2 regions of the Mesorhizobium sp. C372A genome follow, and region 1 is predicted to be linked to the other one. Evidence: riboswitches for the same ligand, from Rfam matches in the RefSeq annotation. Region 1 holds a riboswitch; the other holds the start of a gene.
What was found. Region 1 has a riboswitch for thiamine pyrophosphate ahead of thiB (thiamine ABC transporter substrate binding subunit). Riboswitches for the same ligand answer to the same signal wherever they lie in the genome.
Positions count from the first base shown of each region.

Region 2: another riboswitch for thiamine pyrophosphate. It lies ahead of NLY42_RS26605 (YkoF family thiamine/hydroxymethylpyrimidine-binding protein); the one in region 1 lies ahead of thiB (thiamine ABC transporter substrate binding subunit).

Region 1 covers NZ_CP100475.1:2,120,931-2,127,109, forward strand. The annotation lists gene NLY42_RS09995 (ABC-F family ATP-binding cassette domain-containing protein) at 1-1,764, opposite strand, end outside; gene NLY42_RS10000 (thiamine diphosphokinase) at 1,766-2,425, opposite strand; TPP riboswitch at 2,588-2,702, shown strand; gene thiB (thiamine ABC transporter substrate binding subunit) at 2,746-3,753, shown strand; gene thiP (thiamine/thiamine pyrophosphate ABC transporter permease) at 3,973-5,571, shown strand; gene thiQ (thiamine ABC transporter ATP-binding protein) at 5,568-6,179, shown strand, end outside.
Region 2 covers NZ_CP100475.1:5,518,101-5,524,279, forward strand. The annotation lists gene NLY42_RS26590 (ABC transporter substrate-binding protein) at 162-1,169, opposite strand; gene NLY42_RS26595 (ABC transporter ATP-binding protein) at 1,166-1,948, opposite strand; gene NLY42_RS26600 (ABC transporter permease) at 1,945-2,781, opposite strand; gene NLY42_RS26605 (YkoF family thiamine/hydroxymethylpyrimidine-binding protein) at 3,037-3,645, opposite strand; TPP riboswitch at 3,636-3,748, opposite strand; gene NLY42_RS26610 (GSU2403 family nucleotidyltransferase fold protein) at 4,008-4,349, shown strand; gene NLY42_RS26615 (hypothetical protein) at 4,615-4,866, shown strand; gene NLY42_RS26620 (DUF2934 domain-containing protein) at 5,021-5,260, opposite strand; gene NLY42_RS26625 (hypothetical protein) at 5,353-5,568, opposite strand; gene NLY42_RS26630 (DUF1236 domain-containing protein) at 5,667-5,996, opposite strand.

The sequences.
Region 1 (6,179 bases):
GGCCAGCGTGGCGCGTTCCTTGTCGAGGGCGGCGATGGTCTTTTGGAACGAGGCCGGGTCGCGCTCGTAATAGGCGGGATCGGCGATGTTGTTTTCCAAACGCGAGATCGAGGCCATTACCGCCTCGATCTTCTTGGGCAGCGATTCCAGGGCGAATTTCTGCTTGAACGACAGTTTCTTCGACGGCCCTTTTGGCGCTGCCGGCTCGCTCTTGCCCGGCGCCGGCGCATCGCTGGCTTCGGCCTTGGCGCGCGCCTTGCGGTCGTCGAGCCGGGTGCCGCCGCGCTGCGCCAGCATGTCGGAATAGCCACCGGCATATTCGATCCAGCGGCCGCCTCCGTCCGGGGCGATGATGCTGGTGACGGTGCGGTCGAGGAAGTCGCGGTCGTGGCTGACCAGGATGACCGTGCCGGCAAAGCCGGCGACAAGTTCCTGCAACAGTTCCAGCGTCTCCATGTCGAGATCGTTGGTCGGCTCGTCGAGCACCAGAAGGTTGGCCGGCCGCGCCAGAACACGCGCCAGGAGCAGCCGCGCCCGTTCGCCGCCGGACAGCTCGCGCACCGGGGTGCGCGCCTGTTCCGGCTTGAACAGGAAATCCTTCATGTAGGACACGACATGGCGCTGCTCGCCATTGATGACGAGGTTTTCGCCGCGCCCGTCCGTGAGATACTGCGCCAGGGTCTCGGCCGGATCGACCGCCTCGCGCTTCTGGTCGAGCGTGGCGATTTCCAGATTGGTGCCGAGCCGCACCGAGCCGGCATCGGGCTTCATCTCGCCGGTGAGCATCTTCAACAGCGTCGTCTTGCCGGCGCCGTTCGGCCCGACAAGGCCGACGCGATCGCCGCGCTGGATGCGGGTCGAGAAGCCCTTGACCACGGTCAGGTCGCCAAAACTCTTCTCGATGTTCTTGGCCTCGATCACCAGCTTGCCGGATTCGGCGGCGTCGCTGGCCACCATGGTCGCCGAGCCCTCGGCGCCGCGATGGCCGCGAAAACGCTGGCGCATGGTCTGCAGTTCGCCCAGGCGGCGCATGTTGCGTTTGCGGCGAGCCGTCACGCCATAGCGCAGCCAATGCTCCTCGCGCACGATCTGGCGGCCGAGCTTGTGCTGTTCGCGCTCTTCCTCTTCCAGCACAAGGTCGCGCCATTCCTCGAAATGGCCAAAGCCCTTGTCGAGGCGGCGGGTCTGGCCACGGTCGAGCCAGACAGTGGCGCGCGAGACGCGTTCGAGGAAGCGACGGTCGTGCGAGATGACGATCAGCGCCGAAGACGTCCGGACAAGCTCTTCTTCCAGCCATTCGATGACCGACAAATCGAGATGGTTCGTCGGCTCATCAAGCAGCAGAATATCGGGTTCGGGCGCCATGACGCGGGCAAGTGCTGCGCGGCGCGCCTCGCCGCCGGAGAGATCGTTGGGGTTCTCCGTGCCGGCGAGGCCGAGATGCTCCATCAGATATGTGGCGCGGTAGGGATCGTCGGCAGGCCCAAGCCCCGCCTCGACATAGGCGCGCACATTGGCAAAGCCGTCCATGTCGGGCATTTGCGGGAGATAGCGCACCGTTGACGAAGGCTGGCGGAAGACCTCGCCGTCTTGCGGCTCGATCAGACCAGCAGCAATCTTCAGGAGCGTCGACTTGCCGGAGCCGTTGCGGCCGACGAGCGCGATCTTGTCACCGGCGGACGCCGTCAGTTCGGCGCCATCGAGCAGCGGCGTGCCGCCAAAGGTCAGTCTTATGCCGTCGAGGTTGAGAAGGGGCGGGGCCATGTCAGCTTTCAGGCAAGGGGTAGGGGTGGGCGAGCAGCAGCGCGCGGCCATGGCCGAGCGCGATTTCGAGGCCGCCCCCGGTCGTGTTGGACTTGACCTCGTTCGAGATGGTCAGCGACGAGCCGAACAAGACCTCGACATGGTCGAGCGGCCACTTCGCGCCGGACACGGTGAGGCCCGAAAGATCGGAAAAGCCGAGCACCGAAAACAGCGTTCCGTCGGCATAGTCGAAGCCGGCCTTGCCATGCAGCAGAGGGGCGCCTTCCTGCGCTCCGCTGGTCAACAGCACTTTTGTGCCGGCCTCGGCCAGCCGCAGGCTGAGCGCCAGATGGAGGAAGGCGTGGTCGGCGCGCTTGCCGCCGAAAGCGCCGGCCAGCACCAGGCTGGTGGCGCCGCGTTCCAATGCCGCCGCGATCGCCAGTTCGCCATCGGTCTTGTCCTTTTCGGGAGGAAACACCTCCCGCGGCACGGCGGCGAGATCGGCAGGCAGGTCCGCCGGCACAGAATCGAAATCGCCGACCCACAGCTCCGGCATCAGGCCGATCAGGCGGGCATGACCGATGCCGGCGTCGGCGGCGATGACGCGCGTGCCCGCGACCTGGCGGTCGAGCCGCGGCGTGCGGACGAGATCGCCGCCAAGCAAGATGGTGAATGTGCTCATATCCGCTGGCCCTTACCAGCCCCGCCGACGAAACGGAAGGCCGAGCGGCACCGTCACTCTTTGTTGGAGCATGATCTTTTTCCGGAAACGGATTCCACTTTCCGGGATCATGCTCGGGCAAACTTCCGCTTGCGTGGCACCTTGGCCGGGCCTATGTGTCGAAACGCTCTAACGGGGTGCCGGACGCGATCTTCGCGGACCGGCTGAGAGGCAGTCTCGCCAACCCGCTGAACCTGATCCGGTTTGTACCGGCGGAGGGATTAGACGCTTCGGACAGCCCGACGCCTCAATTCCTTTCAACACGAATGAAGGAGGCGCCGATGCGCATTTTTTTGTCCCGTCTTGTCCCAGCGCTGGGGCTTGCTGTTTCGCTACTGGCAAGCCCTGCGTGCGCGCAGGAAAAACTCACGATCTATACCTATGAGAGTTTCACTGCCGACTGGGGTCCAGGCCCCCAGGTGAAGAAGGAATTCGAGGCCGAGTGTGGCTGCAGCGTCGACTTCGTCTCGGTCGCCGACGGCGTCGCACTTCTCAACCGCGTCAAGCTCGAAGGTGCCTCGACCAAGGCCGATATCGTGCTTGGTCTCGACACCAACCTCACCGCGGAAGCCAAGGCTTCCGGCCTGTTTGTCCCACATGGCGCGGTGGCTGAAAACAACGTGCCGGGCGGCTGGAGCGACGACACTTTCGTGCCCTACGATTATGGTTATTTCGCCGTCGTCTACGACACCGAAAAGCTGAAGAGCCCGCCGAAGAGCCTGAAGGAACTGGTCGAGGGCGATGCCGCCGACAAGATCGTCATCCAGGATCCGAGGACGTCGACGCCGGGCCTCGGCCTGCTGCTGTGGGTCAAGTCGGTCTATGGCGACAAGGCGCCGGAAGCCTGGGCGAAACTCAAGGGCAAAGTGCTGACGGTGACGCCGGGCTGGAGCGAGGCCTATGGCCTGTTCTCCAAGGGCGAGGCGCCGATGGTGCTTTCCTATACGACGTCGCCGGCCTACCACATGGTGGCCGAGAACACCGGGCGCTACCAGGCGGCCTCGTTCGAGGAAGGCGAGTATCTGCAGGTCGAGGTCGCCGGCATCACCACCACGGGCGCGAAGAACCCGCTGGCGGCGAAGTTCCTGGCCTTCATGACCGGGCCGAAATTCCAGGATGTCATTCCGGAGACCAACTGGATGTTCCCGGCCGGGAAAACCGACAAGCCGCTCAATCCGGCTTTTGATAGGCTGGTCAAGCCGGCGAAGACCTTGCTGTTCAGCCCGGAAGAGGTCGCGGCAAATCGCAAGGCCTGGGTGGATGAATGGCTGGCGGTGATGAGCAAGTAGATTTGGCTGTATAGTCAAAAGATGAGTGCTCTACGGCGCCCCCCTCTGTCCTGCCGGACATCTCCCCCACGAGGGGGGAGATTGGCCTTTACGTTGACTTTCGCCAATCTCCGAAGCTGCAGGAATGAGCGGAGCGCTAAAACCGCCAATCTCCCCCTCGTGGGGGAGATGTCCGGCAGGACAGAGGGGGGCGCGAAGGAACGCGACGCCCGGTAAAGAGTGCAACGCTCTGACCCCCGCATCACGGCCGGCATTGTCGCGCTTGCGGCAATCGCGCTGCTGATCGGTGGCGCCTTCGCCGGCCTTATCCGCGAAGGCGCGCACGACCTTTCCGGCGCCGCGTCCGCCTTTGACCTCTATCTCCTGCGCGTTGTCCGCTTCACGCTCTGGCAGGCTGCGCTCTCGATGCTGCTTTCCGCCGTACCGGCGCTGTTCGTCGCCCGGGCGCTGTCGCGGCATCCGCGCTTCTTCGGACGCGGCTTCATCCTGCAGCTGTTTACTGTGCCCCTTGCCTTGCCGGCGATTGTCGCAGCGCTGGGCATACTGGCGCTCTATGGCCGCGCCGGTTATTTCGCCGCGATCGGTGGCCAGAGCTGGCCCGACATCTATGGGCTGCCGGGCATCCTCGTCGCCCACGTCTTCTTCAACCTGCCGCTGGCCACCCGGCTGTTCCTCGAAGCGCTGGGAACGGTGCCGGCCGATCAATGGCGGCTGGCGAGCCAGCTCGGCATGGGGGCGAGGCCAGCCTTCCGGCTGATCGAGTGGCCGGTGCTGCGCGCCGCGCTGCCGGGCGTCGCCGGGCTTGTCTTCATGCTTTGCATCACCTCCTTCACCATCGTGCTGATCCTCGGCGGCGGGCCGGCGGCGACGACGCTGGAAGTCGCCATCTATCAGGCGCTGCGTTTCGACTTCGATCCGGCGCGAGCGGTGACGCTGACGGTGCTGCAGATCGCGCTGACTTTTGCCGTCATGCTGGCGCTGACGCGGCTCGGCGCCAATGTGACCGGCGACGCCAATTTGCCTGTCGCGCCGCGCCGCTATCACTTGGCCGGCAAAGCAGAAACAGCGTTCAACGCCGTCCTGATCGTGCTCGCCTTGCTGTTCGTCGCCGGACCAATGGCGGCCACCGTCGCGTCCGGCCTCGACGCCGATCTCGGCCGGCTGGCGGGCGAGAGTGCCGTGCGTCAGGCGACGCTGACCAGCGCCGGTCTCGCCTTCTCGGCGGCGCTACTTTCGGTGGCGCTGTCGCTGTCGCTGATCATGGCGCGTCGGGCATTGTCGCTGCGCCGCCGGTCCAGTGCCCGTTCATTGCTCGAGCATGCCACCGACACCGGCGCCGGCTTCGTCCTCGTCGTGCCGCCCGTCGTCATCGGCGCCGGCTGGTTTCTCCTGCTGCGCACGGTCAGCGATGTCTTTGCCATCGCGCCGGTCATGGTCGTCACCGTCAATGCGGTGATGGCGATGCCCTTTGCCATCCGCGCGATGCGCCCGGCCTATGATGCGGCGAGCGAGCGCCATGAGAGGCTGTGCGCGCAGCTCGGGATTGCGGGCTGGAACCGGCTGCTTCTGGTCGACTGGCCGTCGCTCCGGCGGCCGCTGGCCACCGGCTTTGCCTTCGCCATGGCGCTGTCGCTCGGCGATCTCGGCGTCATCGCGCTGTTCGGCAGCGATTCGGTGCAGACCTTGCCCTATCTCCTGCTGGCGCGCATGGGCAGCTATCGCACGGCCGATGCTGCCGGGCTGGCTTTGCTGCTCGGGGCGGTCTGCCTTGCATTGGTGGTCGCGGCAGACTGGCTGGGACGGGGAGAGAGATCGTGACGTCCGCTGTGGAGAAAGGCACGACTGTCCGGCTGGACACGGTCTCGTTCAGCTATGGCGAAACGTCATTCCTGTTCGATGTCGAATTCGATACATCGAAGATCACCGCCATCATGGGGGCAAGTGGTTCGGGCAAATCGACCTTGCTCAATCTGGTGGCTGGTTTCGAGACGCCAGAGTCCGGTCGTGTGCTGATCGGCGGCGCCGATGTCGGCGCCGAGCCGCCTTCGGTGCGGCCGGTGTCGATGGTATTCCAGGAAAACAATCTGTTTGCTCATCTCTCGGTGGAGAGGAATGTCGGGCTCGGCCGCTCGCCATCGCTCAACCTGACCGACGCCGATCGCGCCGCAATCGCCGAGGCGCTTGACCGCGTCGGCCTGGCCGGCAAGGAAATGCGCCTGCCGCGCGAACTCTCCGGCGGCGAAAGGCAGCGCGTGGCGCTCGCCCGCGTTCTGGTGCGCGACCGGCCGGTGCTGCTGCTCGACGAGCCGTTCGCTTCGCTCGGGCCAGCGCTGCGCGACGACATGCTCGACCTGGTGGCCGGCGTTCATGCCGAGCGGGCGATGACGGTGCTGTTCGTCACGCATCAGCCGGAAGACGCTCGCCGT
Region 2 (6,179 bases), 3.2 Mb from region 1:
CATACAGCTAATCTCCCCCCTTGCGGGGGAGATGGCCGGCAGGCCAGAGAGGGTCGCCGCGCGTAAGGCGCTGACGTCCTCTGTCCGCGATAGGAAGTCGCGTCAGGACGTACCGACCCCCTCTGTCGCCTTCGGCGACATCTCCCCCTCGAGGGGGGAGATTACGCGCCCAAAAACTCGTTCGTGAAATACGCTCCAAAATCCGGCTTCTCCTTCAGAACCTTGCCATCGCCATCGAGCAATATGCCGGCCCTGAAGAGGTAGGTTCCGATCGCCTCTATCTTGCCCTTGTCGATGGTGCCTATAACGCCGTCTTGGCTGCGCAAGAAGTGCCCGTCGACCAGCATCTTCAGCGAAGCGTGGATCAGCGCCGGATCGGTCAGCGCATCCTTGTTGGAAGCGATCAGCAGGTCGCCGGCTTCTTGCGGATGGTCGACGGCGAATTGATAGCCGCGCCGCGTTGCCTCGACGAAGGCCGACGCCGCTTTCGGGTTTGCCTGGAGATATGCATCGCTGGAGGCAATGACGGTGGTGTGCTCGTCGGGCACGCCATAGTCGGCGTAGCGGAAGCCGCACTGCCTGATGCCTTTCAGTTCGGCATCGACGCCTTCCCAGGTCGAGACCTCCAGCGTGAAGTCGACCGAGCCGTTGGCCAGCGCCTCATAGGCCGAGGTGCCCAATGTTACCGTCTCAAAAGCCCCCTTGCCGCCATCGTGGCGGATGATGGTCGAGATCAGCGTGTTTTCCCAGGCGCTGCCGAAGCCACCATAGGTCAGACCGTCGAGATTTCTGGGGCTCTTGATCTCGCTGCGATCCGCGTTGAAGACCAGCCGGCCGGTCTCTTGCTGCACCACAGCGTAGACCGCCTTGAGGTCGGCGCCGGCGGCGCGCTGGGTGAACAGGCCGACGCCGGCAATGCCGAAATCGGCGATGCGGTTGGCGACCAGAGTGCCGGCGCCGGTATCGCCATAGGGCAGGATGTCGACGGCAAGCCCGGCCTCGTCATAAAAGCCTTTGTCGCGGGCGACGAACAGGCCGATGTGGTTAGTGTTAACCGTCCAGTCGAGTGCGACGGTGATTTTTTGCGCAGCCGCATGAGCGCGCGAGGCAAATGGCAGTGCGGCTGCCAGCGTCAAAAGCAGGGCTTGTCGGCGGGTGAATTCGGTCATGAAAAACTCCTTTGAGCGGTCTGCGCGGACGAGACACGGTCGGTCGGCGGATCGAGCAGCGTGTCGAGGATTTCGGCTTCGAGTGCTGCCGCCTGGCGCGCGGCGGCGCTGCCGGTGGTGCGCGGGCGCGGCAGCGGCACGGCAATCTCGCTGATGATGCGGGCCGGCCGCGCCGACAGGAGGTAGATGCGATCGGAGAGGTAGACGGCCTCACGCACGTCATGGGTGATCAGCAGCGCCGTCCAGCGGTGGCGCCGCCACATGCCTTCCAGCCAGCGCTGCATGGCCGCGCGGGTGAGCGCATCGAGCGCGCCGAAGGGCTCGTCGAGCAGCAGCATGTCGCGCTGCTGCACCACGGTGCGCAGAAGCGCGGCGCGCTGGCGCATGCCGCCGGAGAGTTCGGCCGGCCAGGCGCCCTCGAAGCCGGCAAGGCCGAACTCGGCGAACAGCGGCGCGACATGCTCGCGCGCCGCCCGGCGCTTCATGCCCTGCACTTCCAGCCCCAGCGTCACATTGTCGATCACGCGCCGCCACGGCATCAGCGCGTCGCGCTGCGGCATGAAGGCGAACGGGCTGCCAGCCAAGGGCGCGCCGTCGAAGCGCATTTCGCCCTCGCCTTTCAACGCGCCGGTCAGCAGCTGGAACAGCGTCGACTTGCCGGCGCCGGACGGGCCGAGGATGGAGACGAACTCGCCTGCAGCGACGTGAAGCGAGATACCGTCGAGCACCTCCAGCGCGCCGAAGTTCTTCCGCACATCCCGGAGTTCGAGCCGCGTCATTGGCTGCTCTCTCCCGAAAGCGTGCGGTCGCCGCTCTCGCGCCCCGCATTTTCCCAAGGCATGGCGAGGCGTTGGATGAGCACGGCAACGGCGAACAGAGCGAGCGTGAGCGCTGCGCTGACGGCGACGGCGGCGAGCACCAAATCGGGTCGAAAGTTGTTCTTCGCGTTGAGCATGTAGATGCCAAGCCCCTTCGCCGCGCCCGCATATTCGGCAAAGATCGCGCCGACCACGGCGTAAGTAATCGAGATCCTCAAACCGGCGAAGAAATAGGGCAGCGCCGAAGGCAGCCGCGCCAACCAAAAGATGCGCCAGCGCCCTGCCCCCATGGCGGCGAGCATCTGGGAAATCTCCTTGCTCGTCGCGGCGAACCCCTCGACCAGCGCCACCATCATCGGGAAGAAGGTGACGAGCGCCACAAGGAAGATTTTCGGCAGCAGCCCGAAGCCGAACCACAGCACGATGAGCGGCGCGATCGCCACCAGCGGCAAGGTCTGGCTGACGATCAGCAGCGGGAAGAGCGCGCGGCGCAGCGGGGCCAAGAAATCGACCAGCGCCGAAAGCACGAAGGCAGCGACCAACGAGCAGGCGAAGCCGGCTGATGTGGCGCGGATGGTGGGCAGCGTGTTCTCGGCCAGGGCGGCGCGATGCTCCCAGGCCTGCTGCAGCACGCGCGACGGCGCCGGCAGCATGATGGGGGCAGCGCCGCCATAGCGGGCGTAGAGTTCCCAGGCCGCGAGGAGCAGGGCGAAGGCGCAGGCGGCGGGGATGGTCTTGGCGACGGCTGCGGCTAATCTCCCCCCTCGAGGGGGAGATGTCGCCGAAGGCGACAGAGGGGGTCGTCTCGCATAGAGCGCCCACGCCTTGCCTATGCGAAAAGGACGTCGGCGCTCCACGCGGTGGGACCCCCTCTGGCCTGCCGGCCATCTCCCGCTCAAGGGGGGAGATTCGTGGGCATCGCGGTCTTCGCCAATCGCCAATGGCTCCCCTCCTCTTTGTGCTGAGGGGTCAGAGGCATCTCCTCCACGCAATGGGTCAGATAAACCAGCCACGGCAACATCCTCGAGGAACGACGCTTGAGCCGCGGCTCAGACCCCGCTCGGGCTGTTCGCCGAAATCGTGATGTCGAGGGTGACGTGGCCGGCGCCGGGGCCGAAGCGGCAGAAGGCCTCGTTGAGCGTGGCAAACACCGCACCGGCATCGCCGCGCAGTTTGGTGCAGAAGTTCTTTGAGCGTTCAAAGACGCCGGACTGCTTCAGGAAATCGATGCAGCCATAGATCTCGTCCATATGGTCGCCTGTGCCCATCACATAGAGCGAGAACTGCGCCGCCACCGGCTGGCCGGTCGACGGCGTGGCCTGGACAGCGCGGATCGCGGCGATCTTGCGCTCGTCCAGCGGAATGGCGGGGCCGCCGGTCTCGTCGGAGCGGCAGATCGGATCGTCGGGCTCGCCCGGACAGCCGCGCGAGACCGCCGCCGAAAGCACGCAGTGCTTGCCGCTTCTGGCCGCCGCGACGAACAGGTCGCGCATGGCGGGAAACAGCACCTCGGGCGGCCCGACCATAAGCGTCGAGATGTCGTCGGTTTCGATCCGCAGCCGGTCGCGCCACGGATCGAGCGCGCCGAGCGCGCCAAGGATGACGCCGACGAAATCGTCGGTCATGGGATAAAGGGAAATCTGTGCGCCTGAAAACATCGCCCGCCTCGCTCCGCTGGTATTATCCAGATCAGCTTTAGGGTCCGAAGGCTTGCCGCCCTCATCTCAGCCCCGACCATACGGAGCACCCCTGTGGATGAGCGGGTTAAAGCATTGTTCGCGACATTGGGGAAGCCGTTTGTTGAAGGCACTGCGGCAAAGTGTTTTGGGCCAGACGGGCCGGGCGCCCGGGCGTTAACGGACGACTCGTCAGTTCGTTGCGTTATAAGGTTTCCACGAATTTCTTATAACTGCGTTGAAATTCAAGCTGATAAACGTAATTATAAGAAAACGGCAGAGACTCCGCGCAGCCCTTACGGTTTCTGGATCTCCTTATCCGCGACCCCATCCGGACTGCGCTCCTGCATCGCTCGGGCTTGCCTGTGCTGGTCCCCTCGCCCCAGCGCTACGCCATCCACAAGCTGATCGTCGCCTCGCGACTCGGGCCGAGCGCTGGGGCCAAGCGGGAGAAGGATCTCCATCAAGCGCGCCTGCTGACCCAAGCGCTCGAAGCCACGCGTCGCCAGGACGACCTTGCCTTCGCCTTCATGGAAGCGTGGGACAAGGGCGAAAACTGGCGCGAGACGATCCGGCGCGGCCTGAACCTGTTCGACGCCGACACGAGGGAAACAGTCAACACCATCCTGGGAAAATCCCTCCGCGAAATTGGTGCGAGTCCTGAAGGATTCACGATGCGTGATTAGCTGAAGCGACCGCTGCTATATTCATTGTCATCGTCCCAACTGTACGAAATTGGCTTGACGCTCGTTCGTACATAAAGTACGATATCTCTTTTCGCAGAGAGGAATGTCCTTGAGCACAGCGAACCATGTTGCCTTCGCCGATCTCTCTCGTCCTTTGCTGTCACCCCCGTCATTGCCGCCGCCTTTGTTGCCGCCGCCTTTATTGCCGCCCCCTTTGTTGCCCTTGTCATTCGATCAGTGCGAACGCCTCGCCGGGGCCTGGCGAATGGCCAGCCAGGACATCGCCGACGACATCCGCTTCATCCGCCAATATCTGAAAGTCGTTGCCGAGAAGGACGAGAGGCTGTCGACCGGCACCCTTGTTCACAGCCGCGCCTATGTCGAGGCCTGCGCCGGCTGGCTGCCACAGACTGTAACGCACTATCTGCGCCACCTGCGCCAGATCACTGAATGCGAACTGGCCATGACAGCTGCCGGGATTCGCTTTGCGCTGTCGAGTTATGCCTGGGAGGCATGAGGGCGGCTGTCGCCAAACACAAGGAATTGCGCTGCCCGTCGCAGGCGCAATTCGTCAGGTTGAGAGGCTCGGGCGCGCTGAACGGCGGGCGCCAAGGATGGCCCGGCCAGCGAATTCCGGCCTTGCTTTATTTCGACTGGCCTTATTTCTGGCCTTATTTCGATTTGGCTTTGCCGGACTTTGCGGCGGCAGGCTTCGCGGCCTTTGGCTTGGCGGCTGCCTTGGCGGGCTTGGCGTCAGCTTTCTTCGCCGCCTTTTTGGGCTTGGCGACCGCGCCATCGACTTCAGCCGTGGCCTGCTCCCAGTGTTCCTGATGCGCGCCTTCAGGCCGGCCGGCCTTTTCCCAGATCTCGTGCGCGCGCTGGCGAATGCGGTCCTGTTTGTCGTCCGTCACTTAAGCCTCCGTGGTTGGGTCCGATCGGTTGGTCCAGATTCCACGAAAACATTAGCCGAAAATTCGGCCGGCGTCTTGAGTGACGAGACATCTCAGCGCGGGTCGGAAATCACCGCAACGCCGAGCAGCGCCGCTTTCTTGACGATCAGCCCCGCGAGGTCGGCATCCGAACGATCGGTGCCGGTGCGCTCCCGCAGGAGCGCGATCGCTTCCTTCATCGATAACAGCGCCGTGTTGCGCTCGGCCAGCAACTTGTCGCAACACGCCGCAACATTGGCGGAGTTCGGGGTCTCGACATGCGGCAACATGGCAATTCTCCTTTCATCATGTTCGTCATTCGGCCCTGCCGCCCTTTTGGGAAGAACGACAGGGCCGTATCACCGATGAATGGTTAGGTTGTCGAGCGTTACTCGACCACCTCGACAATCCTGCGCGTGCTGGGGTCGACCAACACGGTATGGTTGTCGACGACGGCGTATCTGTACTGAACGTCGGGAACCTCCTGCAGCTCGACAGTGTCAGGCAAGGCAGTGCCGACATTCAATTCGACGCCGAGCAGATTGACCGAGGCAAGCGGATGTTTCTTTACGTACTGGTGCACGACCGTGCGCTGTTCCGGGGTGATGATCACCTGCTGCTGTGCCGGCTGCGTGACGATCACCTCGTCGGCGGCGGCAATGCCGATACCAGCGATCATGGCGAGCCCGGCGACGGCGGGAATAAGGATGGTTTTCATCTTCGTCTCCTGTCGTTGTTGGCGAGCTCCGCCGTGTTCCCGCATGAGGCGAAAACAGCGCAGATCGAGGTGGCGGGCTCCTGGAGGCAAACGCAGCCGGTACGGTCTTGTTCCGCAAGCGGAGACTAAATTGATCGGCTTCCCGGTCATGCCAGCAGAACCCGCACCCGCAAGATTCGCATT